Regions from separate parts of the Comamonas sp. Y33R10-2 genome, predicted to be linked through region 1. Evidence: riboswitches for the same ligand, from Rfam matches in the RefSeq annotation. Region 1 holds a riboswitch; the other holds the start of a gene.
What was found. Region 1 has a riboswitch for glycine ahead of gcvT (glycine cleavage system aminomethyltransferase GcvT). Riboswitches for the same ligand answer to the same signal wherever they lie in the genome.

Region 1 (14,844 bases):
ACGATCAAAAAGCACAGGGCGAAAATCACCCATTGAAAGCCCGAAAAAGGGCTCTCGTTGAGCACGGTTTGTACGTTCACGACACCAGATTCAGTGCTCTGGTCAGTATTCTGTGTAGTTGATTGCGAAGTCATATCAGTTATCTCAGTTGCCTCTCTTTGTCGCCTCTATCTCCTGTCCGCGGCTGGCGCCAAAGCCTTAAAGGCTCCTGTACGTCGTCACGAAGGGCTTTGACTGCCCTTTTGCTAGATCAGGCAGCGCCAAGGTCTAAGCCAGGCTGCTGCCCTCATCAATTTCTTCAATTCTTTAGTTCACAGGGTCCATGCCTTGGCGGCGCTTGGCCTCGGCCGCTTCAGGCGAAGCCATAAAGGCCAGCAGTCGCTGCACAGCATCGGCGTTGGCAGAGCCAGTCACCACTGCTGCAGAAAAAACGGTATCAATCGCAATCGCCTCTGGCAGTGAGCCCACGATCTGAATGCCCGCCACATGAATCAACTCGCTAAGCTGCTGAAAGCCCAGCGCCACCTCACCGGAGGCAACCAGCGAGCCCACCGGCACGCCTGGGCGAGCCTGAACAATGCGCGGCTTGATTTCATCGGCAATGCCCCAGCGCTCAAACAGCTTTTGCAGCGCAACGCCGCTAGGGCCGGTTGAATAACCAATGGTGGGGGCTGTCAGCACAGCGGCGCGCACGCCCTCTTCTGTGCTGATATCGGGCAGTTGCGCGCCAGCGTGTACTGCCACGGCGGTGCTTGAAAGAACCAGATCCACCTTGCTGCCTGAAATCACTCGGCCAGCGGCCTGCAACTTATCGATGGCACCTGATGCCAGAAACACCACGTCAAAAGCTTCATCGCCGCTTTGCACGCGCTGTGCCGCATCCACACCGCCCACAGATTCGATCTCTACCTGCTCGCCGCCTTGCGCTGCCCAAGCGGCACACAGATCTGCCAGCACTTGGCGTGTGGCCATGGACGAAATGCCGTTGAGAGGTGCGCTCATGCTGATGTCTCCTAAGGGGTCGTGCATGCCCTGCCTATCAGTCAAGCCAAGGCAGCCAACATGCCATCAAAATCAATCTGTCTATTGTCGGCACGCTTGCCTACACCCACCAGAGTGACACCCCGCTAGCAGCTATGCTATTTTCATATAGCAAAGTGCTTGCTTATTCCATGAATAGATAACTATAAAAAACGCGAAAAACCATTAAAGGCAAAAGGCTTATTGCTATTAATTAAATAGCAATAAGCCTTTTCAGATGCGCATAAGCAACAGAAAAATTAGTGGTTAACCCCTAACTCAGCCGTAAGCCTGTGCAAGCGTCTTAGTCATCATGGCGTCCGTGGCCTCGACCATGACCGCGTCCTCGATCATCATCATCGCGGCGGTCCCAATCACGACGCTCGTGGCGATCATGGCGACGCTCCTCACGCTGCCAATGGCGATCATCGCGGCGCTCATGCTTCCAGTCTCGCCCGTGATGATGCTTAGGCCCCTTGTCACGCCAGCGCGATGGAGCGTCTCGCAAGAAATACACAGGGCGACCGCAGGCCTGATACCGGCTGCAATGCCGACGCCAGTCACGCGCGTGGCCCGGCGGCACCCACATATACATAGGCTCTACCTGCGGCCCTCTTGAGCCTTGAGCACCCCACATCGGCTGGGCATACACCAGCGGCGGCGGCGCGGCATTGCCAATATTGATTTGGCCATACACGCCCGGAGCCAACTGCCCAGAGATGGTGCTGCTGATATAGGCCTGAGCCTGAGCAGCACCGGCTGCGCAAACCAGCAAAAAGGCCGCCACGCCGCGAGTCAAAGAAAGGCGCTTAAACATATGTCTCCCCAATAAATACAAATTGCCGTGGGCAAGCAAAATCGCGCCTAGATTCAAAAACGCTTCTAACATCAACGCACGAGACCTTGGTTTGGCTGACCGATCACGACCCTTTGACGTAATCAGTCAGTCAATGGGCCATTTTTGGCGCAAAGCAAATCGCATTGGCAATGAATTTGCAATGAGAGTGCATCCATCTCGCGATCAAAAAAAACCTCTCACCCCACTCGTTTTTTCGCGGCCGATAATAGAGCTCTGCCGTGCGATTATCAAAGTCGTGTCAGGGCCTGCACTAGCACTAGCGCGACCCTAGCGCCACCCCATCGCGCTGCCACCTCCATCCAACCCAGCACTATTGCTGCTGCAAGTCGAATTTTTACTACCATGAACGCCACCACCTCTCAAAACACTACCCCACCCGCATCTCCGCGCCTGACTTCGCTCTCCCACGGCGGTGGCTGTGGCTGCAAGATTGCGCCCGGTGTTCTGGCAGAGTTGCTGGCCAAAAGCAATGTGCCCAAGCAGTTCTTCCCGGATCTATTGGTCGGCACAGAAACCGCTGATGACGCTGCCGTCTACAAGATCAATGACGAGCAAGCCATTGTGGCAACGACGGATTTTTTCATGCCCATCGTTGATGACCCCTATGACTTTGGCCGCATTGCTGCGACAAATGCGCTGTCGGACATTTATGCCATGGGCGGCACGCCGTTGATGGCGCTGGCGATTGTGGGCATGCCAATTAATGTGCTGCCCCACGATGTGATTGCCAAGATTTTGGAAGGCGGCGAATCGGTGTGTCGCGATGCAGGCATTCCTTTGGCCGGCGGTCACTCGATCGACTCGGTCGAGCCTATCTACGGCTTGGTAGGTATCGGCATCGTCAACCCCAAGCAAATGAAGCGCAACGCCGATGCCAAAGCCGGCGATGTACTGATTTTGGGCAAGCCCTTGGGTGTTGGCATTCTGTCTGCCGCGCTCAAAAAGAATCTACTGGGCGAAGATGGCTACCGCGCTATGGTGGGCGCGACCACACAGCTCAACCGCCCCGGCGCTGAACTCTCCAAGCTGGACGGCGTGCACGCGCTCACCGATGTGACCGGTTTTGGTCTGCTCGGTCATGGCCTGGAGCTTGCGCGCGGCGCCCAGCTCAGCGCGCACATTGACAGCAGCAAGCTGCCTGTCTTGCCCGGCGTTCAGGCTTTAGCTGAGCAAGGCGTGATCACCGGCGCATCGGGCCGCAACTGGGCCTCGTATGGTGAACATATTCATCTGTCATCAGCCGTCAATAGTGCCCAGCAAGCTCTGCTGACCGACCCTCAAACGTCGGGTGGCCTGCTGGTTTCATGCTCACCTGAATCCGTTGAACAAGTATTGAAAGTTTTTGCCGACGGCGGCTTTGCCGATGCGGCAGTGATCGGCCGCATGGAGGCTGGAGAAGCCAAGGTCTTCGTCGCCTAAGGCGTGTTTACTTCGTCATGACAAGCCACTATTGAAAGAGCGACAACCGTGGCTTGCTCTGTCATGAAGGCTCATTTCACTCGTCATTGAGTTCAATGAGCCTTCACTAGGTTTACCGCTTCTGGCGCCACCGTACTCACCTTCAAAAACGCACTCACACCCAAACCAACACCCCATGCTTTTTATTCTGCTCAAACTTGTTCACCTTTTGGCCGTCATCATCTGGGTGGGCGGTATGTTTTTTGCGCATTTCTTTTTACGCCCCTCACTTCAAACTCTGCAGCCACCTGAGCGCGTAGTGCTAATGCATGGCGTACTCCAGCGTTTTTTCACTTGGGTACTGGCACTCATCGTGGTCGTACTCGCATCGGGCATAGGCATGATTGGCAGCGTTCACGCCATGGCCGCCAAGGCCGGTGCGCAGTTCAATATGCCGGCCTCTTGGGTCGTGATGAGCATCTTGGGCGTGGTGATGATGGCCGTGTTTGGCCATATCCGCTTTGCCCTGTTCAAGCGCCTTGATGCTGCCGTTCAAGCCAAAGACTGGCCCGCAGGCGGCAAGGCACTCGACAGCATTCGCAAGTGGGTGTCCCTGAACCTCGCTATTGGCCTCGTGATTGTGGTGGTGCTGCGCGTGCCGCTGTAACCCTCAACGCACTCTAGCGCCCAGCCCTGTATGGCTGGGCTTTTTTTTGCCTGTGCAGCGCATTTCAAGCAGTTTTTCCGTACCACCGTATATGCATCAAGCACATACCGCTCTTATTTGAGTAGCAAGGACAACATCGCAAGTTAAAGCATTGCTGACATTTTTAAATGTTTGATCAATAATTGCCAAATCAATCATTGATTAGACAATTAATAGTGCCCCAACTGCCAAACACACCCGAACGCATCATCGACCCACTAGACGAGTCAAGTGCCTTCTACCAATCAGGGGCTTACACACCTGACCAAAGCATTGGTTTTTTAATGCGTCGGGTACTCGGATCCATCCTGCAGCAAGCCGATGCACAGCTGGCCGAGCATGGCCTGACCTATGTGCAATGGCTGCCCCTGTACAAGCTGCTAATGGACGCGAATACCAACAGCAGCGACTTAGCCAAGGCGCTAGGTATGGACCCCGCATCGGTCACCCGCGCACTTGACCGCATTGAAGCCAAAGGCCTGCTGCGCCGCGAACGCTCCAGCAGCGACCGGCGTGTCGTGCACCTGGCGTTGACTCAAGAAGGCAAACGCGTCGCCACGCACGTACCCAAAGTACTCACTCAGGTGCTCAACGGGCATCTGAGCGGTTTTAGCCACAGCGAATGCACGCTGATGCTGTCCATGCTCCAGCGCATGCTGAGCAATGGCGATGCATTGCGCGAGGCCATGACCCAAGCCCCAATAAACATTCACGAATAAAGCCCACACCCAGCTCGAAAATCAGGGCAGCCTGATTCGATGATTCCCCCTCCCCGCCCTATTTCAATAAAAACCACTGGCACTTTCCCATGACCTTACTTACTCAACGCAAGACCTATGCCCTCGCTGTATTGGTCACCGCAATGGCTTTGGCAGGCTGCGCCTCTCAAGGCCCGGCCCACACACCGCTCGCCAAGTTGGCTGCGGCAGATATTGGCCTTGCGGACAACAACCCAGTTACTGCAGCAGACGCTAGTGCGCTCAGCTCCGTCCAATGGTGGTCTGGGCTGGGCGACGCGCAGTTAAACCAACTCATCGACCAAGCGCTCACCGGCAGCCCCAGCCTTGCCGCCAGCAACGCCCGCTTTGACAAGGCTGCAGCGCTGGCCACCGCTAGCAGCACCGTCAGTGACATTCGCGGCACCTTGGGTGTAGACGCCACCCGCCAGCGCTACACCGCCAACGGAATGATCCCCGCGCCCATTGCTGGCAATATCTACAACAGCGGCAACGTGCAGGCTGGCCTGTCCTGGACACCTGATTTTTTTGGCAAGCACTCCGCTGAGCTGCAATTGGCACTGGGGCAGGCCCGCGCGGCCAAAGCAGACTCCGCCGCTGCCGCCAACCAACTGGCTGCGCAAGTGGCGCGCAGTTACATCGCACTGGCACGACTCATTGCCCAAAAAGAAGTGGCTGAGCGCACGCTGGGCCAGCGCCAGTCACTTTTAAATTTGAGCGTGCAGCGCACCCAAGCGGGGTTAGACAGCCAAGTTGAGCTGACACAGGCCCAAGCTGGCATGCCCGATGCCAGCACACAAATTGAAATGCTCAACGAGCAAATCACGCTAACGCGCCGCACCCTTGCCGTGCTGTGCGCGCAAGCCCCTGATGCGCAAAATGCGCTCTCGCCCCAACTGGCTGGCCTGCGCCTTCAAGCCGTGCCCCAAGTGCTGGGCGCTGACCTGCTGGGCCGCCGCCCCGATGTGGTGGCCGCGCGCTGGCGTGTGGAGGCTGCCACACAAGGCATTAATGCAGCCAAGGCCGACTTCTACCCCGATGTGAATTTGAGCGCTTTTGTGGGCCTGAACGCGCTGGGGTTTGATCGCCTGTTTCAAGCTAGCTCACGCCAGATGGGCATCACACCGGCGCTGCGCCTGCCCATTTTTGATGGCAAACGCCTGCGCGCGCAGTTGCGCGGCAAGCAAGCTGATTTGGACACCGCCATTGCTCAGTACAACGGTGCGGTGCTGGATGCGGTCAAGCAGGCCGGGGACTCGATTGCCTCTGTGCAGTCACTGCAGCGCCAGCAATCGCTGCAAACCGAATCGCTTTCTAAAGCCGAACGCGCCTATGACTTTGCCGTGCAGCGTTACCGCGCAGGTCTGGGCAACCAAATCACGGTGCTGAACACCGAAACCCAACTTATCACCCAGCGCCGCCTCACCGTGGACCTGCGCGCCCGCGAGCTAGACACCCGCGTGGCGCTAGCCGCAGCACTGGGCGGCGGCTGGATCGACGAGACCTCAAACCTAGCTATTCAGAACCACTAAGCACCCTCTTCATTTCTGGGCACAGCAGCAAAAAACTGCGCCCTGGCCGCAAAACCACTCATACAGATAACAAAGCGCCCATCATCATGACTGACAACCAAGCACCCAAGGCTGCACTAGCTCCCACTCCGGCTTCCACTCCCGCCTCCGCATCACCTACCGCCAACCCCACTGCTCGCCGCAAAGGCCTGACCATCGTCGCCGCCGCCGTGGCCGTCGGTGCCATCGCCTGGGGCGGCTGGCACTGGATGGTGGCCCGCAACTACCAAACCACAGACAACGCCTATGTCGCGGGCAATGTGGTGCAAATCACGCCCCAAGTGGGCGGCACTGTCATCAGCATTGATGCCGACGATACCGACTATGTCAAAGCCGGTCAGCTACTGGTACAGCTCGATCCTGCCGACTATTTGGTGCAGCTGGCGCAGGCTGAATCTCAACTGGCCCAGACTGCGCGCCAAACCCGCACCCTCTACGCCAACAACGCCCCGCTGGCCGCACAAGTCGCCCAGCGCGAAGCTGACTTGCTGCGCCTAAAAACCGATGCAGCCAAGGCCAGCGACGATGTAGAGCGCCGCCGCCCCCTAACCGCCACAGGCGCTGTCGGCAAGGAAGAGTTTGATCACGCCAAAGCTATCGCCACAGGCGCCAGCAACGCCGTAGCCGCTGCCGATGCAGCCGTGCGCGCCGCCAAGGCCCAGCTAACCGCCGCAGAAGCCCAAACCAAGGGCACGACAGCCGAAGATTCCCCCGCCGTGATGGCCGCAGCCGCCAAGGTACGCGAGGCTTATTTGTCGCTGCAGCGCACACGCCTGATCTCCCCGGTAGATGGCTATGTTGCCAAACGCGGCGTACAACTGGGCCAGCGCGTGGCTGCGGGCTCGCCCATGATGACGGTGGTTGATTTACACAAGCTCTGGGTAGACGCCAATTTCAAGGAAAGCCAGTTGGCCGACCTGCGCATAGGCCAAAAGGTGGAGTTAACCGCCGACGTCTATGGCGACAAAACCACCTATGAAGGCTCTGTCGTAGGCTTGGGCGCTGGCACTGGCGCCGCTTTTTCTTTACTGCCCGCACAAAACGCTACCGGCAACTGGATCAAGGTGGTTCAGCGCGTGCCTGTGCGCATCAGCTTAGAGCCCGCAGCCCTTCAACAACACCCGCTGCGCGTAGGTTTGTCTATGGAGGCCAAGGTCCACATCAGCAACAAAGACGGTCTCACTTTGGCCAATGCTCCCCGCACAACGCCTGTGGCACAGACCACTGTGTATGACGGCACGCTGGCGCAGGCCGAAGACCGCATTCAGCACATTATTGCGGGCGACAAGCTGCCAGCGCTGACATCGCTCAGCAGCGCGGCCGTCGCACAAACAAAGCAGCCAGCAGCCCAATAAGACGCGGAAATCAGCCATGACTTCCCCGTCTTCCCCATCTACAGCCTCTTCCGCTTCAGCCGAAGGCAGCAGCAAAGCGCCGCCGCTGCCTCCCATGGCCATGCCCGCCATTCCGCCACTCAAAGGCGCTCCGCTGGTTTTGGGTACGCTGGCCCTGTCGTTGGCTACCTTTATGAATGTGCTGGACTCCTCCATCGCCAACGTGGCCATTCCGGCCATTGCAGGCGATGTGGGCGTGAGTCCCAGCCAAGGCACTTGGGTCATCACCAGCTTTGGCGTGGCCAACGCCATCTCCGTGCCGCTAACGGGCTGGCTCACCCAGCGCTTTGGCGCCGTGCGCCTGTTCACCATGAGCGTGCTGCTGTTCGTGCTCACCTCTTGGCTGTGTGGCTTTGCACACTCGCTAGAGATGCTGGTGTTCTTTCGCGTGCTGCAAGGCTTGGTAGCGGGGCCGATGATTCCTCTTTCGCAAACCCTGCTTTTAGCCAGCTACCCACCGGCCATGGCGGGGGTGGCGCTATCACTTTGGGGGGTCACCACGCTGGTGGCCCCTGTGGTGGGCCCACTTTTGGGCGGCTGGATTACGGACAATATCTCTTGGCCGTGGATCTTCTACATCAACGTGCCCGTGGGCCTGCTCTCAGCCGTCATGACTTGGAGCTTGTACCGCAGCCGCGAGACGCCTACACGCAAGCTTCCCATCGACACCGTAGGCCTGAGCCTGCTGGTGCTCTGGGTCGCGGCGCTGCAGATGATGCTGGACAAGGGCAAGGAGCTGGACTGGTTTGCCTCCACAGAAATCATTGTCTTTGCCGTCATTGCCGTCGTCGCCTTTGCCGTGTTTGTGGTTTGGGAGCTGACCGACGCCCACCCGGTGGTGGACCTGCGCCTGTTCAAGCTGCGTAACTTTGCGGCGGGGTCGATTTCGCTGTCGATTGCCTATGGCCTGTTCTTTGGCAACGTGGTGCTGCTGCCGCTGTGGCTACAGCAATGGATGGGTTACACCTCCACCGCAGCCGGCCTGGCACTGGCTCCCGTGGGGATACTGGCGATTTTGTTGACGCCCATCGTGGGCCGAAAAGTCTCCGTCTGGGACCCGCGCAAGATGGCCACCATTGCCTTTATGGTTTTTGCGCTGGTGCTGTGGATGCGCTCGCAATTCACCGTTGAGACGGACTTTGCCCACATCCTCATTCCCACGCTGATTCAGGGCGGGGCCATGGCCTTCTTCTTTATTCCGCTAACCACCATCACCCTCAGCGGGCTGACGCCGGACCGCATTCCGGCAGCTGCTGGCCTATCCAACTTTGTGCGCATTACGGCGGGTGCTATGGGCACCTCCATTGCCACCACGCTTTGGGAAAACCGGGCCGCCATGCACCACGCTCACCTGACTGAGCTATTGGTTCAAGGTCAGGGCACGTTTGCCGTCACCGTCAAAAATCTGCAGGCAGCGGGCATGAGCACCGAGCAAGCTTATGCGCAGATCAACCGGCTGATTGACCAGCAAGCCTTCACCCGCGCGGCGGACGATATCTTTCTGGCATCGTCCTTTTTGTTCCTGAGCTTGATCGCCCTGATCTGGTTCACCAAGCGCCCTGCTGCACAGGCCGGCGGCGCAGCAGATGCCGCCGCTGGCGCGCACTAGGGTCTGTTGAGATTTGCTCGGAGTCGCGAAGGATGCAGGCCGGTTGCCAATCTAGGCGTGCGACGCAGTGCGGGTGCTATCCCGCACAAGGCGCGCAACGACGAGTGGCGGCCGGCCTGCCTCCTTCCCTTCGGGTTGCCGCGGTAAGGGGCTGCCTGCGGCGTTGCCCACCTTTGCAAGGCATGAGCCTTGCTGCAGGCGTGCGCCTTGCATCCAACCCCTTGCCACCGCAACGCGATCTTCGATCAATTCTCAACAGACCCTAATCAACGCAGTCAGAACTTCAAGCAAAAAGAGCTGCCAGTGCTTTATTGATAAGCACTGGCAGCTCTTTTTTTGAGAGTAAACAAGTTCTTTTTGGAACTTGGGCAAAAATACGCTCATGACTATTGCAACGTTCTCCCGCCCTGCGGCCCTGCGCGCCCTCACCATCACCAGCGCTCTCGCAGCCTTGATGCTGGGTGCCTGCACCACTACAGCACCAGGCAAGCCCAGCCATACGCAGAGCGTGGAGACCACTGTGAGCCAGCCCTCATGGCCGCAATGGACAGGCACAGAATGCGCTCCTCTGAGCCAACTGGATCAACAGCCCCAGCTGCGCCGCCACACAAGACCGGCCATCCAATCCAAATGGTTCCCTGATGGGCTCACAACCAAGGTTACCTTCTTGCTTGAAGTCACCCATGAGGGCAAGCTGGGCCGCGTTACCTGGCAACCAGCCGATACCGACCCGCGAATCGTGAACGCCATCCAGAAATCGCTGGCGCGCTGGAAGTTCAAGCCCGGTATGCGCGATGGTCAGCCCGTCACCTCCTGCTTCGAGCAGCCTTATGAGTTGATCTTTCCGCCCATCAATACGCCGCAGGCAGTGATGCCTTAGCTGCTTGCAAGCTTGCCTCAAGGCATGAGCATTGCCGCGATTGGCGCACCACACCCCGAGCTAACGTAAACCCTAGACCCCGAAAAATTCTTCAAGGCGATACAGGGACTTCCACTAGAATCGCCACCGTCAGGAGAGAGTGCCTACAGCTTCACGCTGCAACGCACCGCCGAAGGCGCAGGCACCCCACCCGGTGCCCAAACGCTCAGGCAAAAGGACTGACGACCGCTGCTGCGCTCAATGCCGGCAGCGTTCCTTGCTGGAGAGAGATGCCGCACTACGTCATTACGCTAGGCGATGGCATCCACCGAAGGAGCAAACCGCCCAACTTCACTGCGGCGGTGAATCTCTCAGGTAAAGCGGACAGCAGGGCAAGCTCGCTAGGCATGGCATCGCCATGCATGGCCACTCATTTTGGTTTTATGACCGGAGCGCTTGCCTGTGACTATTGCCGCTACTACTTCGAACACCGCTTCCGATACCGCTTCCGATATTTCTTCGGGCCTGCGCACCACGTCACTGTTCGCCCTGCACCAGAAACTGGGCGCCCGCATGGTGCCCTTTGCCGGCTACTTCATGCCCGTGCAGTACCCACAGGGCTTGATGGCCGAGCATCTTCACACCCGCAAGGCCGCAGGCCTGTTCGATGTCTCGCACATGGGCCAGTTGCTGCTGCGCGGTCCCGATGGTGCGGCAGCGCTTGAATCGCTAATGCCTGTTGACGTCATGGGCCTTGGTCTGCACAAGCAGCGCTACGGCCTGCTGCTCAACGAGCAAGGCGGCATTCTGGACGATCTGATGTTCGTCAACCGTGGCGATGACTTGTTCCTCATCGTCAACGGCGCCTGCAAGGCCGAAGACATTGCGCATATTCAAAAGCATATTGGCAGCCGCTGTGAAGTCGTGCCCCTGCCCGAGCACGGCTTGCTGGCACTGCAAGGCCCGCAAGCCGTCACCGCTTTGGCGCGTCTGATTCCCAGTGTGACGTCGCTAGTCTTTATGACTGGCAACCACTTCGACTGGCAAGGCCACGTGCTCTACATCACGCGCAGTGGCTATACGGGTGAAGACGGTTTTGAAATTTCCGTGCCCGGCAAAGCCGCCGAAGCGCTGGCCCAAGCTCTGCTGGCCCAGCCCGAAGTCGCCGCTATCGGGCTAGGCGCACGTAACTCGCTGCGCCTTGAAGCAGGCCTGTGCTTGTATGGCAACGATATCGACACCACCACTACGCCGGTAGAAGCCACTTTGAACTGGGCCATGCAAAAGGTGCGCCGCCCCGGTGGCGAGCGCGAAGGCGGCTTCATCGGTTCAAGCACGGTGCTTGCGCAGCTACAAAATCCGCAGCAGCTCAACCGCAAGCGTGTGGGACTGGTGGCCTTAGAGCGCATCCCCGTGCGTGAGCCAGCCGAATTGCAAAACGCGACCGGCCAAAAAATTGGCCACATCACCAGCGGCCTGCTTAGCCCCACCTTAAATCAGCCTGTAGCGCTGGCCTATGTGCAGCCCGACTATGCAGCGGTAGACACCGAAGTTTTCGCCATCGTGCGCGGCAAGCAAGTTCCTATGAAGGTCGCGGCCACCCCCTTTGTGCCAACGAATTACTACCGCGGCTAAGCAATCTACGCAGAACAACCCGCTAAGGCTCAGAGCGCCACCAAACGCCGCTAAAGTGCGCGCTGGACCTTTCTCAAAAAATTCGATTCAACTGAATCCACCATCTGGAGCCCTTCCATGAGCATCAAATTTTCCAAAGAACACGAATGGATCAACATCGCTGACACCAATGCCGCCATCGTCGGCATCACCGTCCACGCACAAGACGCGCTGGGCGATGTGGTGTTTGTGGACCTGCCCGAAGTTGGCGCAACCTTCAACGCAGGCGATGTTGCTGGCGTGGTCGAGTCCGTCAAGGCCGCCGCTGACGTCTACATGCCCGTGACCGGCGAAATCGTTGAAGTCAACGAAGAACTGCGCAACGACCCATCGCTGGCTAACAGCGACCCGCTGAACACTGGCTGGTTCTTCAAGGTCAAGCTCAGCAACGTGAGCGAGTTAGATGGTCTGATGGAAGAGACCGCTTACAACGACTTCGCCAAAGACAATTAATTGGCACACGGCCTTTGCATCAGCGAAGGCCGTTTTTTTATGGCAAACGCCCGCAGCCTCTTACCCGTGCAAGCCGGCGCCTGCCAGTCACAGCTTTAGAGAATAGGTCCCTCCCATGCTGATGTCGCCCCCCGTCGCTTCGCTCGAATCTCTGGAAAATGCCAGCGAGTTCATCCCCCGCCATATCGGCCCTGATACAGACGAGCAGCAAAAAATGCTGGCCGTCATCGGCAAGCCCACGCTAGACGCTCTGATTCGCGACGTGGTGCCCGCCTCCATCGCCCGGCCCAAGCCGATGGACTTGCCCGCGCCAGTGACAGAAGCGGCTGCGCTGGCTGAGCTAAAAGCCATTGCTAGCAAGAACCAAGTACTCAAAAGCTTTATTGGTCAGGGCTACTACGGCACGCATACGCCGGGAGTCATCCTGCGCAACATCTTGGAAAATCCCGCCTGGTACACGGCCTACACGCCGTATCAGGCCGAAATCTCGCAAGGCCGTATGGAGGCACTGGTCAACTTCCAGACCATGGTGACCGACCTCACCGGCATGCCGATTGCCAATGCCTCGATGCTGGACGAAGCAACGGCCGCTGCCGAGGCCATGACACTGGCCAAACGCTCGGTCAAGTCCAAAAGCAACCGCATCGTGCTGGCGGGCGATCTGCACCCGCAAACCATTGAAGTCATCCAGACCCGCGCAACGCCCATTGGCATTGAAGTGGTCGTGGCTAATAGCAAAGAAGAGTGGGAAGCCGCGCTGGCGGGCGACCTGTTCGCAGCAGTCATCCAGTACCCCGCATCCAGTGGCTGGATTGTGGACTGGAAGGCCGATGTGGATGCCATCCACGCCAAGCAAGCCGCTGCGATTGTGGCCACCGATCTGCTGGCCCTAACCCTGCTGACGCCGCCCGGCGAATGGGGTGCCGACATTGTGGTGGGCAACAGCCAGCGCTTTGGCATGCCCATGGGCGCAGGTGGCCCGCACGCCGCCTTCATGGCCTGCCGTGACGAGTACAAGCGCTCACTGCCCGGGCGTCTGGTGGGAGTCAGCGTCGATGTGCATGGCAAGCCTGCCTACCGCCTGGCGCTGCAAACCCGCGAGCAGCATATTCGCCGCGAAAAGGCCACATCGAATATCTGTACGGCGCAGGTGCTGCCCGCAGTGATTGCCAGCATGTACGCCGTCTACCACGGCCCTCAAGGCCTCAAGCGCATCGCCCAGCGCGTGGCACGTTTCACCGCCATTCTGAGCCGTGGTCTGGCGCAACTGGGATTCAGCGCTCACCACCATGACACGGCATTCGATATGCTGAGCCTGCACACCAAGGGCGCTACGAATTCCATAGCTGCTCACGCTGTATCCAAGGGCGTTAACCTGCGAAAAGCCTTTGATGAATATCTGTGCATCAGTCTGGACGAAACCACGACCCGCGCCGATGTGGAGCTGATCTGGAGCATCTTCGCCAAAGACGGACAAGCCCTGCCGACTATTGAAGCGATGGACGAAGGCGCGCCTTCGCTGATTCCCGAGGCACTGCAACGCCAGTCTGCCTATCTGACCCACCCGGTCTTTAACACTCACCATTCCGAAACTGCCATGCTGCGCTACATCCGCAGCCTGAGCGATAAAGATTTGGCACTGGACCGCAGCATGATCCCGCTGGGCAGCTGCACCATGAAGCTGAACGCCACCAGCGAGATGATCCCCATCACCTGGCCAGAGTTTGCCAACATCCACCCGTTCGCCCCGGCCAGCCAGTTGCAAGGCTATGCTGAACTGGATGAGCTGCTGCGCGGCTGGCTATGCCAGGCCACCGGCTACGCCGGCATCAGCCTGCAGCCCAATGCAGGCTCGCAAGGTGAATACGCAGGGCTTTTGGCCATCAAGGCCTTCCACGAATCCAAAGGTGAAGCGCATCGCAATATCTGCCTGATCCCCAGCAGCGCCCACGGGACCAACCCTGCCAGCGCGCAAATGGTGGGCCTGCAAGTCGTGGTCACCAAGTGTGACGACAACGGCAACGTGGACATGGACGACCTGAAGGCCAAGTGCGAACAGCACAGCGCCAATTTGGCCTGCATCATGATCACCTACCCCAGCACGCATGGCGTGTTCGAAACTCAGGTAAAAGAGCTGTGCCAGCTGGTACACAGCCATGGCGGCCGCGTGTATGTGGACGGCGCCAATATGAATGCACTGGTCGGCCTTGCCGCGCCCGGCGAGTTTGGCGGCGACGTGAGCCACCTGAACCTGCACAAAACCTTCTGCATTCCCCACGGCGGTGGCGGCCCCGGCGTGGGCCCTGTTTGCGTGGTGCAAGACCTAGCTCCCTTCCTGCCCGGCCATGCCACGGGTGGAGATACTCGCAAAGTAGGAGCAGTCAGCGCAGCCCCCTTGGGCAATGCAGCCGTTCTACCCATCAGCTGGATGTATATCCGCATGATGGGCGAGCCGGGCCTCAAACTCGCGACCGAAACCGCCATCTTGAACGCCAACTACATCAGCGCGCGCCTGCAAGCGCACTTCCCCACGCTGTATGCAGGCGAACACGGCCATGTGGCCC
Region 2 (14,844 bases), 260 kb from region 1:
CGCACATCGGCCAGCTTTTTAGCCACTTCAGCCGGTGGCTCGCCCCATGTCAGATAAGCATCGACTTGCTCGGCCGCCAAGTCGTGGGCGGCTGCAGACGAGCCACCAAAATACACGGGCGGATATGGCTTTTGCAGCGGCGGGAACAGCAGCTTGGCGCCCTTGACCTGCAGGTGTTTACCGTCATAGTCCAGCGACTGGCCATCATGGCTGCGTGCCAAAATCTCGCGCCAGATTTTGATGAACTCAGCGGACTGCTCATAGCGCGTGGCGTGGTCCAAAAACACGCCGTCACCTTCGAGCTCAGCCTGATCGCCGCCGGTCACGAGGTTGATCAACAAGCGCCCGCCTGAGAGCCGGTCAAAGCTGGCCGCCATGCGCGCTGCCAAACTGGGCTGGTGCAGGCCGGGGCGCACCGCCACCAAAAACTTCAGGCGTTTGGTGACAGGCATCAGGCTCGAAGCGATGACCCAAGGGTCTTCGCAAGAGCGGCCCGTGGGAATCAACACCCCTTCGTAGCCCAAGCTGTCTGCGGCGATGGCCACCTGCTTGACATAGTCAAAACTGAGCTGGCGGGCCCCCTCGCTGGTGCCCAGATAGCGAGAGTCACCGTGGGTAGGAATAAACCAAAAAACTTTCATGCGGATATCTCCTTGATGTTGTCTCAGCCCTTGGCGGGCACGATGGATGGGGAAAGCTGGGCGTAACTGGCGTACTCCGAAGCGCTGGGCTGCCAAACAATGTCAGCCACACGCACTTGGCGCGGAATCACGCCCAAGCGAAAAAAGGCGTCGGCCACGCGCTGCTGATCGGCCACGATGGCGGGGGTCAGCAGCGTGGTGGGCGAGCTGGGCCTGCGCGCAATAAAGCGGTTGACCACATTGGTATCCAGCCCGCTAAAGGCGGCCACCAGTTGCACCGCCTCTTTGCGCGAGGTCTGCACCAGTTGATCGGCGCGCGTTAACTCGTCAAACAAGGCTCTGATGAGTTGCGGGTGGCGCTCCACCAGCGTGCGAGATGCCAGGTAAAAAGAGTTGTTGCCCGACAGCCCTTCGCCGCTGCTGAGCACACGGGGGGTTAAAGCCACTTCGGTGGCGGCGTAAAACGGGTCCCAAATTGCCCATGCATCCACGCTTTTGCGCTCAAACGCGGCGCGTGCATCGGCGGGGGCCAGATAGATGGGCTGTATGTCGGCCCAAGCGACTCCGGCCTTGTCCAGCGCACGCACCAGCAAATAGTGCGCGCTAGAGCCTTTTTGCAGCGCAATGCGTTTGCCTTTGAGGTCGGCAAGCGTTTTAAGTGGCGAATCGGCCTGCACCAAAATGGCCGAGCTTTCGGGCTTGGGTGGCTCCGCCCCCACATAGCGCAGATCTTTGCCAGCGGCTTGCGCAAAGACCGGGGGCGAGTCGCCCGTCAAGCCAAAGTCCAAGCTCCCCACTGACAAGGCTTCCAGTAGTTGCGGCCCGGCCGGGAACTCCAGCCAGTTGATTTTGGTGGAGGGAAAACGCTTTTCCAGCACGCCATGCTGCTTGAGCACGACCAGATTGACGGCTGATTTTTTATAACCAATGCGCAGCTGATCGGGTGCACTTGAGACAGGCTTGGCCTGTGCATGCGCGTAATGGTCTGCCAGCGCCCAGCTAAAAGCCGTGGTGCCCAGCAGCTGTAGCGCTTGGCGACGCCCGCGCTGAAAACGGGGTTGAGAAATCGGTTGATTAGTCATCACCTACTCCTAGTCTTGCTTTAGCGCCCTGCCAGCAGATCCACAGGGGCTGCGTGCAAAAGGTTCAGTTTTTTAGGGATCAGCTTGAGATCAAAGAAGGTGTCGGCAATCTTTTGCTGCTCGGCCAAGATCTCGCCGTTGACCGCCTTGGTGCCAAACTCCGTGCGGCTCAAATACAGCTCGGTCACCGCAATGTCTAGCCCCAAAATTTGCGACAGATCTGCGGCCGCAGCGCTCTTGTTTTTGCTGGCCCAGCTGTCAATCGCCGCAATCTCTTCAATTGCAATGCGCAACACATCGGCATTGCGGCTGGCAAAGTCACGCGAGGTGAAGTAGTAAGCGCGGTTATTGGCTATGCCCTTGGCATCGGCCAGCAAACGCGCATCCAGCGACTTTTGCGCGGCGGCCAAGAAGGGGTCCCAAATCACCCACGCATCGACCGAACCTTTTTCAAACGCAGCACGCGCATCGGCCGGGGCCAAAAAGACGGACTGCACATCGCCGTATTTCAGGCCATGCTTTTGCAGCAGCTGGACCAAAAAGTAGTGAACGTTGGAGCCCTTGTTATAGGCAATGCGCTTGCCCTTGAGGTCGGCCACCGAGCGAATGGCCGAGTCCTTGGGCACGATCACCGCCTCCAAACCCGGGCGGGCCACGGTGGCGCCGGCATACACCAGCGGCGCACCGGCGGCCTGGGCAAAGATGGGTGGGGCTTCGCCCACATCACCAAAGTCGATGGAGCCGACGTTCAGCGCTTCCAGCTGCACGGGGCCGGCGTTGAACTCCACCCAGCGCACCGACACACCCAGCGGGGTCAAACGCTTTTCCAAGGTGCCGCGTTTTTTGAGGATAGAGAGCCAGCCTTTTTGGTGGCCCACGCGCAAAACCCGCGGTGCAGCCGCTGCGTTACTGCCGCTCTGCGCCAGCAGCGGGCTTGATGCCAAAGCCAGCGCTGAAGCGGCAGTCCCTGCCAGCCACTTGCGGCGGCTTGCGCTCAACAGTGGGGGCAAGACGCGTGAAGTGAGTGGGTTGCCGAATGGGTTGCGATCTGTCATAAGAAATTCACCTTTCAAGAAGTCGCAATCCACACACTTCAGCCGTACTTTGGGGCTGATTTCAGGCGCAAGTCGGCCTTCACAGTGCGGGGACTGCTATCCAATAAAACAAAGACATAGTTAAGCCAGCACTACCCCGGCAACAGCCATCAAGGGGGTAGTGAACAAGAGCCGCCCTTGAGCCAAGCTAGCGCCCTCCTCGCTCTATGAGAAGGAAGCGGGGTAGCTGCGCAGCCGATTAAGGCTCAGGGGGAGAGGAGATTTTTAGACACTACATCGCACATCAGTGAAGGCGATGTTTTCAAAGTTTTGCGAGGCGGCCCATTGCGCGCTGCGGCGCAAGTCGGTGGCCAGCAGTTCGGCGGCGTCGTCCAGCCGCTCTGCAATGTCGGGGTTCAGACCATAGCCGCCTTCAGGCAACAAGGGCACGCCTTGGTCGGTGGCGTAAATGCCCGGCAAGATATGGCGCGCAGCCAGCGACTGCAGCACGGGGCGCAGCGCATAGTCCAGCGCCAGCATGTGGTGCGGGCTGCCACCCGTGGCCAGCGGCAATACCAGCTTGCCCTTGAGTGCAGTCTGCGGCAGCACATCGAGAAAAACCTTGAGCAGGCCGCTGTAAGCCGCCTTGTAAACCGGCGTGGCAATCACCACGGCATCGGCTTGGGCGACGCGATCGGTCACGGCGCGAATTTCGGGGTGATCAAACTGGGCGTGCAGCAGGGCTGCGGGGTCCAGCTGGTTCAGGTGCAGCACCGGCTCGGTGCTCAGGCCCTGCGCCTGCAAACGGCTCGCCACGGCACTGAGCAAAGCGCTTGAGCGCGATGGCTTGGTGGGACTTGCGGCTATCAGCAAAATCGACATGAGTTGGCCTTGTTGTTTATCAAAAAAGGGGGCCCACAATCGCGCACGCCCCCTTTTCGTCTTACTTATTTTTTGGTGTAAATCTGGTCAAAGCTGCCGCCATCCGTAAAGTGCGCCTTGTCCGCTGCAGCCCAGCCGCCAAAAGCCTTGTCGATGCTAAACAGCTCCAGCTTAGGGAATTGGCTGGCAAACTCAGCGGCCACCTTGGCATCTGTGGGGCGGTAGAAGTTCTTGCCCGCAATGCGCTGGGCCTCTTCGGAGTACAGATACTTCAAATAAGCCTCGGCCACCACGCGGGTGCCGCGCTTGTCAACCACCTTGTCAACCACGGCCACCGAAGGCTCAGCCAGAATTGACAGCGGCGGCGCCACGATCTGGAACTTCTCTGGGCCAAACTCCTTAAGCGCCAAATAGGCTTCGTTTTCCCAAGCCAGCAGCACATCACCCAGACCGCGCTGCACAAACGTTACCGTCGAGCCGCGTGCGCCCGTGTCTAGCACCGGCACGTTTTTGTAGAGCTTGGCCACAAAGTCCTTGGCCTGCACATCACCGCCGTACTTGCGCTTGGCAAACTCCCAAGCGGCCAGATAGTTCCAGCGCGCACCGCCCGATGTTTTGGGGTTGGGCGTAATCACCTGCACGCCGGGCTTGACCAGATCGTCCCAATCCTTGATGCCCTTGGGGTTGCCCTTTTTCACCAAAAACACAATCGTCGAGCTGTAAGGCGCGCTGTTGTGCGGCAGGCGCTTTTGCCAGTCCGCCTTCACATTGCCGTTTTTAACCAGCACATCAATATCGCCCGCCAGTGCCAGCGTAGCCACATCGGCATCAATCCCATCAATGATGGAGCGCGCCTGCTTGCCCGAGCCGCCGTGCGACTGCTTGATGCTCACGTCCTGGTTTTGCGTCGCCTTCCAGTGCTTGGCAAAGGCTTGGTTGTAGTTCACATACAGTTCACGGGTCGGGTCGTAGGACACGTTGAGCAGCTGCACAGGCGCTGCACCTTGCGCATGGGCAGACAATGTAGACAAAACAGATAGGGACAAGCCAGCAATCAGGCCTGCAGCCAGAGGAAACTTGATAAAGTTGCGACGATTTTTCATTGGACTGTGTTCTTAGTGAATAGTTAACGGGCTACTTCCCCCCGTTGCTATGCATTCTTCATCTACAGTTTTAAAACTCAAACTACTAAGATTTCAGTTTGTTATAACCAAAACATCTGAATTCAACTAAGAGGACCCTACACATGGCACGCACCATTCACTGCATCAAGCTTGGTCAAGACGCTGAAGGCATGGATTTCCCCCCTGCACCCGGCGAGCTGGGCAAGCGCATCTATGAAAGCGTGAGCAAGCAGGCTTGGGCTGATTGGCTCAAGCACCAAACCATGCTGATCAATGAAAACCGCCTGAATTTGGCAGACGCACGTGCTCGCCAGTACCTGGCCCGCCAGATGGAAAACCATTTCTTTGGCGATGGCGCGGATGCGGCGCAGGGCTATGTGCCTCCTAGCGCTGACTAAGCTGGTCTTGCTCTGATAAAAAAGCCTCGGGTGTGAGTCCGGGGCTTTTTTGTTGTCTGGTGTTTTGATTTCTGCCAAATCAGCCTCTAGTGCTTATGCTTCCTGCACTAGCAGCTATCAAAATTACTCATGCTTTGTCGCCAGCGACAGAGGCCGGGTCTCGCCCCGGCAGGCAAGGTACTTTCTTTTGCTTCGCCAAAAGATAAGTACCCAAAGAAAAGGCGACCCTGCTGTCTGCGTCCCTACGCTACGTTTCACTTCGCTTCGGGCAAACCTGCGTCACGCAATTCAGTCTGCGGTGCCGCCCAACTCGCTGCGCGGCATTGCCGCTTCGCTCAGACAAACGGCGGCAAGTCAGATGACGAAGCAACGCTGTCCTGCGGCAGCGTTGCCCGCAGCCTGAACCGCGTGCCGCAGGCGCGGACACAAGGGGTTAGGAACCGGGAGCGGACGGCCTGCCGGATTTGTGACGAAATGGGCTTCTAGCCCTTATTTCACCTTGGGTAGCCGCTCTCTATTTTGCTAAAGAAGCTATCCCGGCTCCTTTGCCCTTTTGCCCGCGCCTGCGACGGCGGGCTCTTGTTGCGGGCGGCTGCACCGAAGAGTGCAGACGCATTCACCTCAGACTTGCGGCCGCTTGTTTGAACGAAGTGCTGCAAGCACGCAGTGAGTTGGGCCGCACAGAAACAAGAGGTTGGCGGCGCAGGTTTGACCCGTAGCGCAGCGAAGGGGACGCGGGCAGCAGGGTCAGGCTCTTTGGCTACTTTCTGGCCGCAGAAAGTAGCTTGCCTGCCGGGGCGAAACCCGGCTCCTGTCCGTCAATCAGGCATGAGTCCATGAATATCAGCCAAATCAGCCTCTAGTCATTGTGTTGATTAGATATGCAGCTATCAAATTAGCGGCATATCGTCGCCAGCGACAGAGGCCGGGTCTCGCCCCGGCAGGCGACCTTCTTTTCTTGCTCGTGCAAGCAAAGAAGGCAAAAGAACACGCCCCTACTGTCCGCGTCCCTACGCTACGTTTCACTTCGCTACGGGCAAACCTGCGTCACGCAATTCAGGCTGCGGTGCCGCCCAACTCGCTGCGCGGCTTTGCCGCTTCGCTCAGACAAACGGCGGCAAGTCAGATGACGAAGCAACGCTGTCCTGCGGCAGCGCTGCCCGCAGCCTGAACCGCGTGCCGCAGGCGCGGACACAAGGGGTAAGAGCCGGGAGCGGACGGCCTGCCGGACTTGTGACGAAATAGGCTTTTAGTCCGCACCTCACCTTGGGCAGCAGCTATCTATTTTGCTAAAGAAGCTATACCGGCTCCTTTGCCCTTTTGCCCGCGCCAGCGACGGCAGCCTCTTGTTGCGGGCGGCTGCACCGCAGAGTGCATACGCATCCACCTCAAATTTGCGGCCGTTTGTTTGAACGAAGTGCCGCAGGCACTTAGAGAGTTGGGCCACACAGCAACAAGAGGTTAGCGGCGCAGGCCTGCCCCGTAAAACCTGCGTCACATGGGTGGAGCGGACGACCTGGATGACTTGTGACGGAATTGACTTACAGCCGTATGTATTGAATACGGTAGTAACCATTCAATTTGACAGAAACTACCCCTGATATAAATTTTGCATCTATGTTTCTGCCCATGCCTGCGACCTCAGGGGATAATCGACTGCGCCAACACATGAGATTTTATTTCATATGAAACCAATAATTTTACTTAATCGAATTTATATTTTTAAATCGAAAAACTCAGATTATTTTTATCTTCATTTTTCAAATCGTACAAAAAATCATTATATAAATAATCTCTAGAGAAATATGAGAATTTTTTCAATTCAAAAAAATTTTTTGCACTCATAAATTCTCGGCTTATTTTCATCGAAAGTGATCTTGCTTCATGATGATCAATAGATGGGCTTAAATTTATCTGCTGAACCCCTTTGATACTATTAAAATCTGCAGGAGTAGCACCAAAGGATCTTAGTTGCTCCATATATGAAGCAACTTTAGTATCCCAACCATAAACAACAACTGGTCCAACAGAAACCCCAAAAATAAATTCTCTATGCTGATGAAGCCAATCCATAGTTTCTCGTACAGTAGCTGCACATTCACCCGCATAGAGTAAAATATTAACCTTAACTTTAATATTATTATTTTTAGCTTCCTTTAATATTAAAGAAGCTCTTTCCAAATATCTTTTTGGATTATTGGTTTTAGACATTTTTTTAAGTTGAACTTCTGATGCACTCTCCAAACCCAAATCAATAATTTTTAATCCTGAATCACTCAAAAAAGGTAATACTTGTGGGTTAATGGAGTCAACTCTAGACTCGGTCCTCCATTCTAGATGATCCAGCAAAACATGATGCTTCTTCACTTCATAAAACTTCTTACTCCATTCTTTTGATGGGATAAACATTGAAGCTTCAAAGTATGGTGTCATTTTTGTTAATGAATCATGAAGCAATGTCTCTTCAATTTGATTACACAAAATTTCCGGAGCAATCAATTTCTCTAATGGTTGATCTTTCTCCTGACAAAAAGAGCAACCCATCCCGCAACCCCTAGAAACCTCAATACTCGGCTGATATAGATATCTATTCTCCAAGACACTATAATCAAGTACTGAATGCTTCCCTGACGTGAGATTTTTTTTCAGTCTTAGTAAGAATTCATTCTCAATACCATTTAAATGAGACTCTCCCAATCCATCCGCAATATAGTCAACACGACCAATTTCTTGAACTAATTTTTGAGGTTCTCCATCTATCAACCATCTTCCTCCAATGATAATTTTTCTTTTTAAATTATCAGCCCTTATAAAATCAAGAAATTTTCTTGTCCAAGACAAAGCATAAAAACTAGGAATGGAAATAAATATTGGATTATCATTTTCAAAATATCCCAATCTTTTGTAATGATTGAAAAATTCCAATGGCTGATAAAAATGGCCCTGAACTTGAATGCAAGGGTAGCCTTTATTTGAAAAATAAGTTGCTATTGTCAGCAAACCATAGTTCAAATACATATTTCTTCGGTTAATCGAGGTATTAGATTTTCTAGTAACCTCTTGCCCAGCAGATACAAATAAGATCATTGATAAATAATTTTCTGAGTAGCACGAGTCGAAGCCACATAAACCAACCTAGCCTCCAACGCCCCATCCTTCTTCACATCCCGAGCCTTACGCTCCTCATCCGAAGTAACAACCGCAACCACAGGCCACTCCAGCCCCTTGCTCGCATGCATGGTCATCACCTTGATGGAATCGTGCGTAGGTTGAAAGTCCCCCGCCCTCTCCCGCACCCGGTGCGGCAAACCCTTGCGGCGCAGGGCGTCGGCGCAGACAAACATTTCGTCCTTATGGCGACACAGCACGGCCATCTCCCCCCAGGCATGGCCTTGGGCATGCTGGTCAGCCAGCAAATCGGCCACGCGGCCTGCGCGGGCGTAGAGGGTGGGCAGGTCGATGATGATGGGTTCCGGGCCTTCGCGGCCACAGCTCAGTGGCTTTAAGAGCGGAATGCCGTCTTCGTCCTTGGCGTCTTCGGGGGTGAGCATGTCACCCGCCACGCGGTGGGCCAGTTGCAGAATCTGGCGCGTGTTGCGGTAGTTGATTTTGAGAATGGTGGTGCGGCCCGGCGCCTGTATGCCCACGCTTTTCAGGCTGAAATTACGCTTTTGACCCCGGTCGTAAATGCTTTGCGCGTCGTCATACAGCAGCAGCAGGCTGTTGGTGGCGGGGTCCACCATTTGGGTGACAAGGCGCAGCCATTCGGGCGCAAAGTCATGGCCTTCGTCGATGAGGATGGCGTGGTATTGGCCAGCCGGGATGTGAGCTTTGTCCACGGCGGCAATCAGGCAACGGACGTACTCTTCCATCTTGGCGTCCACATTCCAGTCGATTGCGTAGCTCGGCAGTTGCTGGTAGCTCTTGAGCTGGGCGTACACCCATTTGTGAAAGTGGCGCACATGCACGCGCTCAGACAGGCCTTTTTCGGCGATGCTGGCGGCGAGTTTGACGGCCAGCGGCTCGTTGTAGCAAAGCACCAAAATCGGCTTGCTGCCCGGGCCTTGGGTCTGCGCTAAGTGCTCGGCACGGTAGCCCAGGATCATGGTTTTGCCCGAGCCTGCCACGCCGTGAATGACGCGGTGGCCGTCGCCCAAGCTGCGGGCTAGCTGCTCTTGCTGCAAGTCCATCACGCGCATGATGTCGGGCAGCTCATCCTCATCGGCCGCATCGTTGCCAAACAGGGCTTGCTGTTGGGGCACGCGCACTTCGGGGAAGAGTATCCAGCGAATACGGTCTAGCTGCGGCAGGGTGATGGTGCGGCCAAAGCTGTGGGGGAACATGTCCCACAGCCGCTGCTGAAAGGCTTCGGCATCCACGACTTCCACCATTTCGTCTTGGCAGATGACGAGGTGCGCAGCAATTGCATCGCCCAGCCCCGCCGCATCAAACTGCTTGCGCGTGATGCGGGTAAAAACCACGCCATGCCCCCAAGGAAAGGCCAGCTTGCCTTGGTGCGGACCATCGCCATCAATAAGCTGGGGGTCGCGCTCCAAGGCGTTGATGACCTGTATGGCACAGTGCCGCGCTTGCTGCAGCGGGCTCATCACCACTTTGACTTGGCCATCGACCAAAATTTCAAAGCGCTCGCGGGTGGCGCTGCGAATGGTGTCGAGGTGCCAATCTTTGGTTTCCAAAATCAGCGCACCCCGGCGCGGATGCACCACCACAAAGTCAGGCCTTGTCTGTTTGGGGCCAATGGGCACATCCCACCAGAGCAAGTAATCGTCTTCGAGTTTTTGCTGCAAACGCTCTGCCAAGCGTTTTTCACCACTCGTCATCCGCCCCGCGCAACTGCTGAGCGCGGGTATCAATACCGCCATTGCCTCCACCCTTCACTTGTATCTTCTTGTTTCAAGGATGAGGGGTTATAGCCGATAGCCCTTCTGGAATTCTTTCAAAACCTTCAAAGTGCATGCTCACATGGACTTCTAGCCAAGCTTGTGCTTGCGGTGGCTCGCTATCTATTTGGAGTTGCAGGGAGATGACGATGCAACGCTGTCCTGCGGCAGTGCTGCCCGCAGCCGAACCGCGTGCCGCAAGCGCAGACATAAGGGATGGAAGCCGAGAATGGACGGCCTGCCGGACTTGTGACGGAATCCTCCTCTAGTGCTTATTCCACCTTGGGTAGCCGCTCTCTATTTTGATAAAGAAGCTATCCCGTATTCGGTATCTCGCCCCTTGTGCCCACGCCTGTGACGGCAAGTTCTTGGGGCTGGCTGCTGCACCGCAGAGTGCGGCAGCTTCGTGCTCTGACTTGCGGCCGTTTGTTTGAACGAAGTGCCGCAGGCACGCAGTGAGTTGGGCCGCACAGCCCCAAGAGCTTGACGGCGCAGGTTGCCCGCAGGCGAAGCCGAAGGGTCGTGGGCAGTAGGGGTGCTGCTCTTTGCCTACTTTCTGGCAGCAGAAAGTAGGTTGCCTGCCGGGGCGAAACCCGGCTCCTGTCGGCCAATCAGGCATGACGCCAAAAAATCAACCTAAATCAGCCTCTAGTCATTGTGTTGATTAGACATACAGCTATCAAATTAGCTGCATATCGTCGCCAGCGACAGAGGCCGGGTCTCGCCCCGGCTGGCGAGATACTTTCTTTTGCTTCGCCAAAAGATAAGTACCCAAAGAAAAGGCGACCCTACTGCCTGCGTCCCTCCGCTGCGCTACGGGCAAACCTGCGTCACGCCATTCAAGCTGCGGTGCCGCCCAACTCGCTGCGCGCTTGCAGCGCTTCGCTCAAACAAACGGCGGCAAGTCAGATGACGAAGCAACGCTGTCCTGCGGCAGCGCTGCCCGCAGCCCAAACCGCGTGCCGCAGGCGCTGACACAAGGGGTGGAAGCCGGGAGCGGACGGCCTGCCAGATTTGTGACGAAATAGGCTTTTAGTCCGCACCTCACCTTGGGCAGCAGCTATCTATTTTGCTAAAGAAGCTATCCCGGCTCCCCCGCCCTTTTGCCCGCGCCTGCGACGGCGGCCTCTTGTTGCGGGCGGCTGCACCGAAGAGTGCAGACGCATCGTCATCACTTCTGCGGCCGTGTGTTTGAACGGAGTGCCGCAGGCACGCAGTGAGTTGGGCCGCACAGCAACAAGAGGTTGGCGGAGCAGGTTTGCCCCGTAGCGTAGCGAAGGGGACGCGGGCAGCGGGGTCAGGCTCTTTGGCTACTTTCTGGCCTCAGAAAGTAGCTTGCCCGCCGGGGCGAAACCCGGCTCCTGCCGGTGAATCAGGCATGTGGCAAAAACAAGCTAAATCCGCCTCTAGTGCTTATGCATCTTGCACTAGCAGCTATCAAAATTAACTTCATTGCGTCGCCAGCGACAGAGGCCGGGTCTCGCCCCGGCTCCTACTCTTCAATCAAGCATGAGGCAGAAATATCAGCAAAATTAGCCGCTAGCCTTTATATCGATTAGACATAACGCTATCAAATTTATTATTTCTTTATCACCAACGATGCGCAAAACATAGTGGTTATTACGTAGATAAAAACCAAAGCTGACACCTTGATGTCAGCTCCTTATTCTCAGAAATAAGGGAATTCCCCGACAGTACAATTCACGCTCAAAAAAACCGAACGAGATTATTGGTGATGAATAATACTTATACCCTGAAAGACAACACAGCCAACCCATTACCGCTGGGATTATTTGGCTTTGCAATGACCACGATTTTATTAAATATCCACAATGCTGGATTTTTCCCGGTCGACAGTATGATTATGGGAATGGGCATTTTCTTTGGCGGTGGCGCGCAGTTTATTGCGGGTGTCATGGCTTGGAAGAAAGGCAATAATTTCGCCAGCGTCGCCTTTATGGCCTATGGCGCATTTTGGCTGACCTTGGTTTTCTTATGGCTGGCACCCGGTGTTTTTGGCGCCGCAAAACCTGATGCCACTTCTATGGGTTGCTATTTAGCCATCTGGGGCATGTTTACGGTTATCTTTTTCCTGCAAACATTAAAGGGTCACACCACCGGCAAACTGCTGTTCGGCTCCTTGGCTATTTTGTTTTTCTTATTGTCTGCCTCTTACTTTACGGGCAGCACTAGCATTCTCAATATCGCCGGCTGGGTGGGTATTGTCTGCGGCTCACTGGCTTTTTATGAAGCTTCGGCCATCATGATTAATGGCGCTTACGAAAAGACAATTCTTCCGCTTTAATCATCAAGCAATAAAGCGATAGCTCTCAAAAGCGCTGCTGGTGGATTGCCAGCAGCGCTTTTTTATGGACTAAAACTGAAGGGCAAAAGCAAAACGAAGCCATGAGTCGCTAAAAGCGCCTTACGGCAGGCTAGAATCGCGCCCATCCTGCGGGAGAGAGGGGTCTGCAACGGCTCCCGCCGAAGGCGCAAACTCCCATAATCGCTCAGGCACTAAGAACCGCAGGTGGGCCAGACAAGGCCCGGATATCGCCAACTGGAGAGCAGCCCGCAATGCGCAATTTGTAGGGCTCACCGAAGGGGCAAGCATGACCGCCACGATGGTGCTTATGCGCAACTCTCAGGTAAAAGGACAGCGGGAGAGGCACGCCAGACAACCCGCTGATGCGAGTGGCTGGTTTATTTTCAAGAGCCTTCATGCTTCCCTCTATCTCTTTGCTGGACTCGTTCCAGGCCTCTAATTTCACCGTCATGCTGGCCATCTATTTGGTGGCCATTGCGGCAGAAGCCATGTCCGGCGCACTGGCTGCGGGCCGGCGCAATATGGATATCTTTGGCGTTGTTGTCATCGCCTTCGTCACCGCTTTGGGCGGCGGCACCATTCGCGATATGGTGCTGGGCCACTACCCGATTGGCTGGACGCAGCACCCCGAATATGTGTACTTGGTCATCAGCTTTGGCCTGCTGACCACGCTGGTCGCACGCCACATGGTCAAGCTCAAACAGGTGTTTTTGCTGCTGGACGCCATGGGCTTAATCGCCTTTTCGCTCATCGGCTGTAATACCGCGCTAGAGCTGGGCTACCCCACCATCGTTGTCATCATGGCGGGCATGATTACCGGCATCAGCGGCGGCATTTTGCGCGACGTGCTGTGCAACCAAGTGCCCGTAGTCTTCCGCCGCGAGCTGTATGCCAGCGTGTCGCTGGCCGTGTGTTTGATGTTCCTCGGCCTGCGCTATCTGGAGGTAAGCCCCAACGTCAGCACCATCGTCTGTTTTATCGGGGGTCTGGCGTTTCGTATGGCAGCTATTCGTTTCAAGTGGCGCCTTCCCGTCTTTTCCTATCAGCAACGCTGGGAATAAGATGAAGCACCCCCTGTGGCGCTGTGCGCCTTCCCCCTCTCTCGCTTCGCGGAATGGGGACGATGCCCTCGCCGCAAGGCGGCTCTTGCCCGGCATCTCTAATGCTGGAGCGCGCCAGTTTTTAAGCATCACGCCCTGTGAATGCACCTTCCTCTGCCATGCCTGAACCCATCACATGGATGCCTGACGGCACTCCCTATAACACCCGATTTGGCGATCGCTATCACAGCGAGGATGGCGGGCTGAAGCAAGCCAAGCAGGTGTTTTTAGGCGGCTGCGGCCTGCCCGCTGCATGGGCCAACGCGCCGCAGTGGCGCATTTTGGAAACCGGGTTTGGCTTTGGCCTGAACTTTCTGGTGACCTGGGCGGCCTGGAAGGCAGACCCGCAGCGCGCAAGGCTGCTGCATTTTGTCTCGGTAGAGGCCTTCCCCGTCTCACGCGAAGACCTGCTTCGATCCTTGCCAGCCGATGAGGAACTGCGCAGCTTGGGCCTGCAACTGGCCGATCAATGGTGGGGGCTGCTGCCGGGCGTACACCGCCTGTCTTTTGACAACGGCCAAGTGCTGCTGACGCTTTATATCGGCCCGGCGCAGATCATGCTGCGCAAGCAGCAGCTCACAGTTGATAGCGTCTATCTCGATGGCTTTTCACCCCAGCTCAACCCCGAGTTGTGGGATGAAGACGCCATGAAAAACATCGCCCGCCACTGCCGCCGCGGCACGCAGCTGGCGACTTGGTGTGTGGCTGGCAGCGTTCGGCAGGCTTTAAAGACTCAGGGTTTTGACGTTCAAAAAATCGCGGGCACGCCGCCCAAGCGCCATAACCTGCAAGCCAGCTACAACCCCGCGTGGGAGCCACGCCAGCGCGTTGATGGCTTTGCGCCCCCCGTTCAGCAGCCCAGCCATTGCCTGGTGCTGGGCGCGGGCCTGGCCGGTGCAGCAGCAGCTGCCAGTTTGGCAAGGCGCGGCTGGCAGGTTACCGTGCTTGATAGTGCAGCCCAGCCTGCGGCCGGTGCATCAGGTCTGCCTGCCGGTCTGTTTTGCCCCCACGTCTCGCCCGATGACAGTGTTTTATCGCGCTTGTCACGCAGCGGCGTGCGTACCACGCTACAAACTTTGCAGCAGCTCAGTACGGCTGAGCAACTGCTCGCCGGCCAAGACTGGGCGCACAGCGGCGTGCTGGAGCACGACTTGAACGAGCCCACCCACCTGCCCCCGCAATGGCTCAGGGCAGACAGCGCTGAATCGGGCTGGGGCTTGCAGTGGAGTAATCCAGCCAGCAGCCAGCACTTGGCCGCTGCGCATTTACCCAACGACAGCCACGCCCTATGGCATGCGCAAGCAGGCTGGGTCAGACCGGCCCAGTTGGTGCGCGCTTTGTTGCAGTCGCCGCTAA

Region 2: linked by a shared signal. The riboswitch ahead of KUF54_RS08850 (trimeric intracellular cation channel family protein) and the one ahead of gcvT (glycine cleavage system aminomethyltransferase GcvT) in region 1 are both predicted to bind glycine.

What each region holds. Positions count from the first base shown of each region.
Region 1 covers NZ_CP079925.1:1,707,358-1,722,201, forward strand. The annotation lists gene KUF54_RS07695 (MFS transporter) at 1-134, opposite strand, end outside; gene KUF54_RS07700 (substrate-binding domain-containing protein) at 307-1,002, opposite strand; gene KUF54_RS07705 (hypothetical protein) at 1,325-1,837, opposite strand; gene selD (selenide, water dikinase SelD) at 2,222-3,298, shown strand; gene KUF54_RS07715 (CopD family protein) at 3,474-3,944, shown strand; gene KUF54_RS07720 (MarR family winged helix-turn-helix transcriptional regulator) at 4,160-4,702, shown strand; gene KUF54_RS07725 (efflux transporter outer membrane subunit) at 4,792-6,252, shown strand; gene KUF54_RS07730 (efflux RND transporter periplasmic adaptor subunit) at 6,339-7,646, shown strand; gene KUF54_RS07735 (DHA2 family efflux MFS transporter permease subunit) at 7,741-9,294, shown strand; gene KUF54_RS07740 (energy transducer TonB) at 9,677-10,174, shown strand; glycine riboswitch at 10,295-10,405, shown strand; glycine riboswitch at 10,424-10,551, shown strand; gene gcvT (glycine cleavage system aminomethyltransferase GcvT) at 10,610-11,788, shown strand; gene gcvH (glycine cleavage system protein GcvH) at 11,906-12,280, shown strand; gene gcvP (aminomethyl-transferring glycine dehydrogenase) at 12,396-14,844, shown strand, end outside.
Region 2 covers NZ_CP079925.1:1,964,719-1,979,562, forward strand. The annotation lists gene ssuD (FMNH2-dependent alkanesulfonate monooxygenase) at 1-641, opposite strand, end outside; gene KUF54_RS08810 (sulfonate ABC transporter substrate-binding protein) at 665-1,723, opposite strand; gene KUF54_RS08815 (sulfonate ABC transporter substrate-binding protein) at 1,744-2,778, opposite strand; gene ssuE (NADPH-dependent FMN reductase) at 3,043-3,639, opposite strand; gene KUF54_RS08825 (sulfate ABC transporter substrate-binding protein) at 3,705-4,742, opposite strand; gene KUF54_RS08830 (oxidative damage protection protein) at 4,886-5,161, shown strand; gene KUF54_RS08835 (radical SAM protein) at 6,884-8,248, opposite strand; gene KUF54_RS08840 (DEAD/DEAH box helicase) at 8,245-10,044, opposite strand; gene KUF54_RS08845 (acetate uptake transporter) at 11,798-12,367, shown strand; glycine riboswitch at 12,508-12,599, shown strand; glycine riboswitch at 12,613-12,732, shown strand; gene KUF54_RS08850 (trimeric intracellular cation channel family protein) at 12,784-13,449, shown strand; gene mnmC (FAD-dependent 5-carboxymethylaminomethyl-2-thiouridine(34) oxidoreductase MnmC) at 13,629-14,844, shown strand, end outside.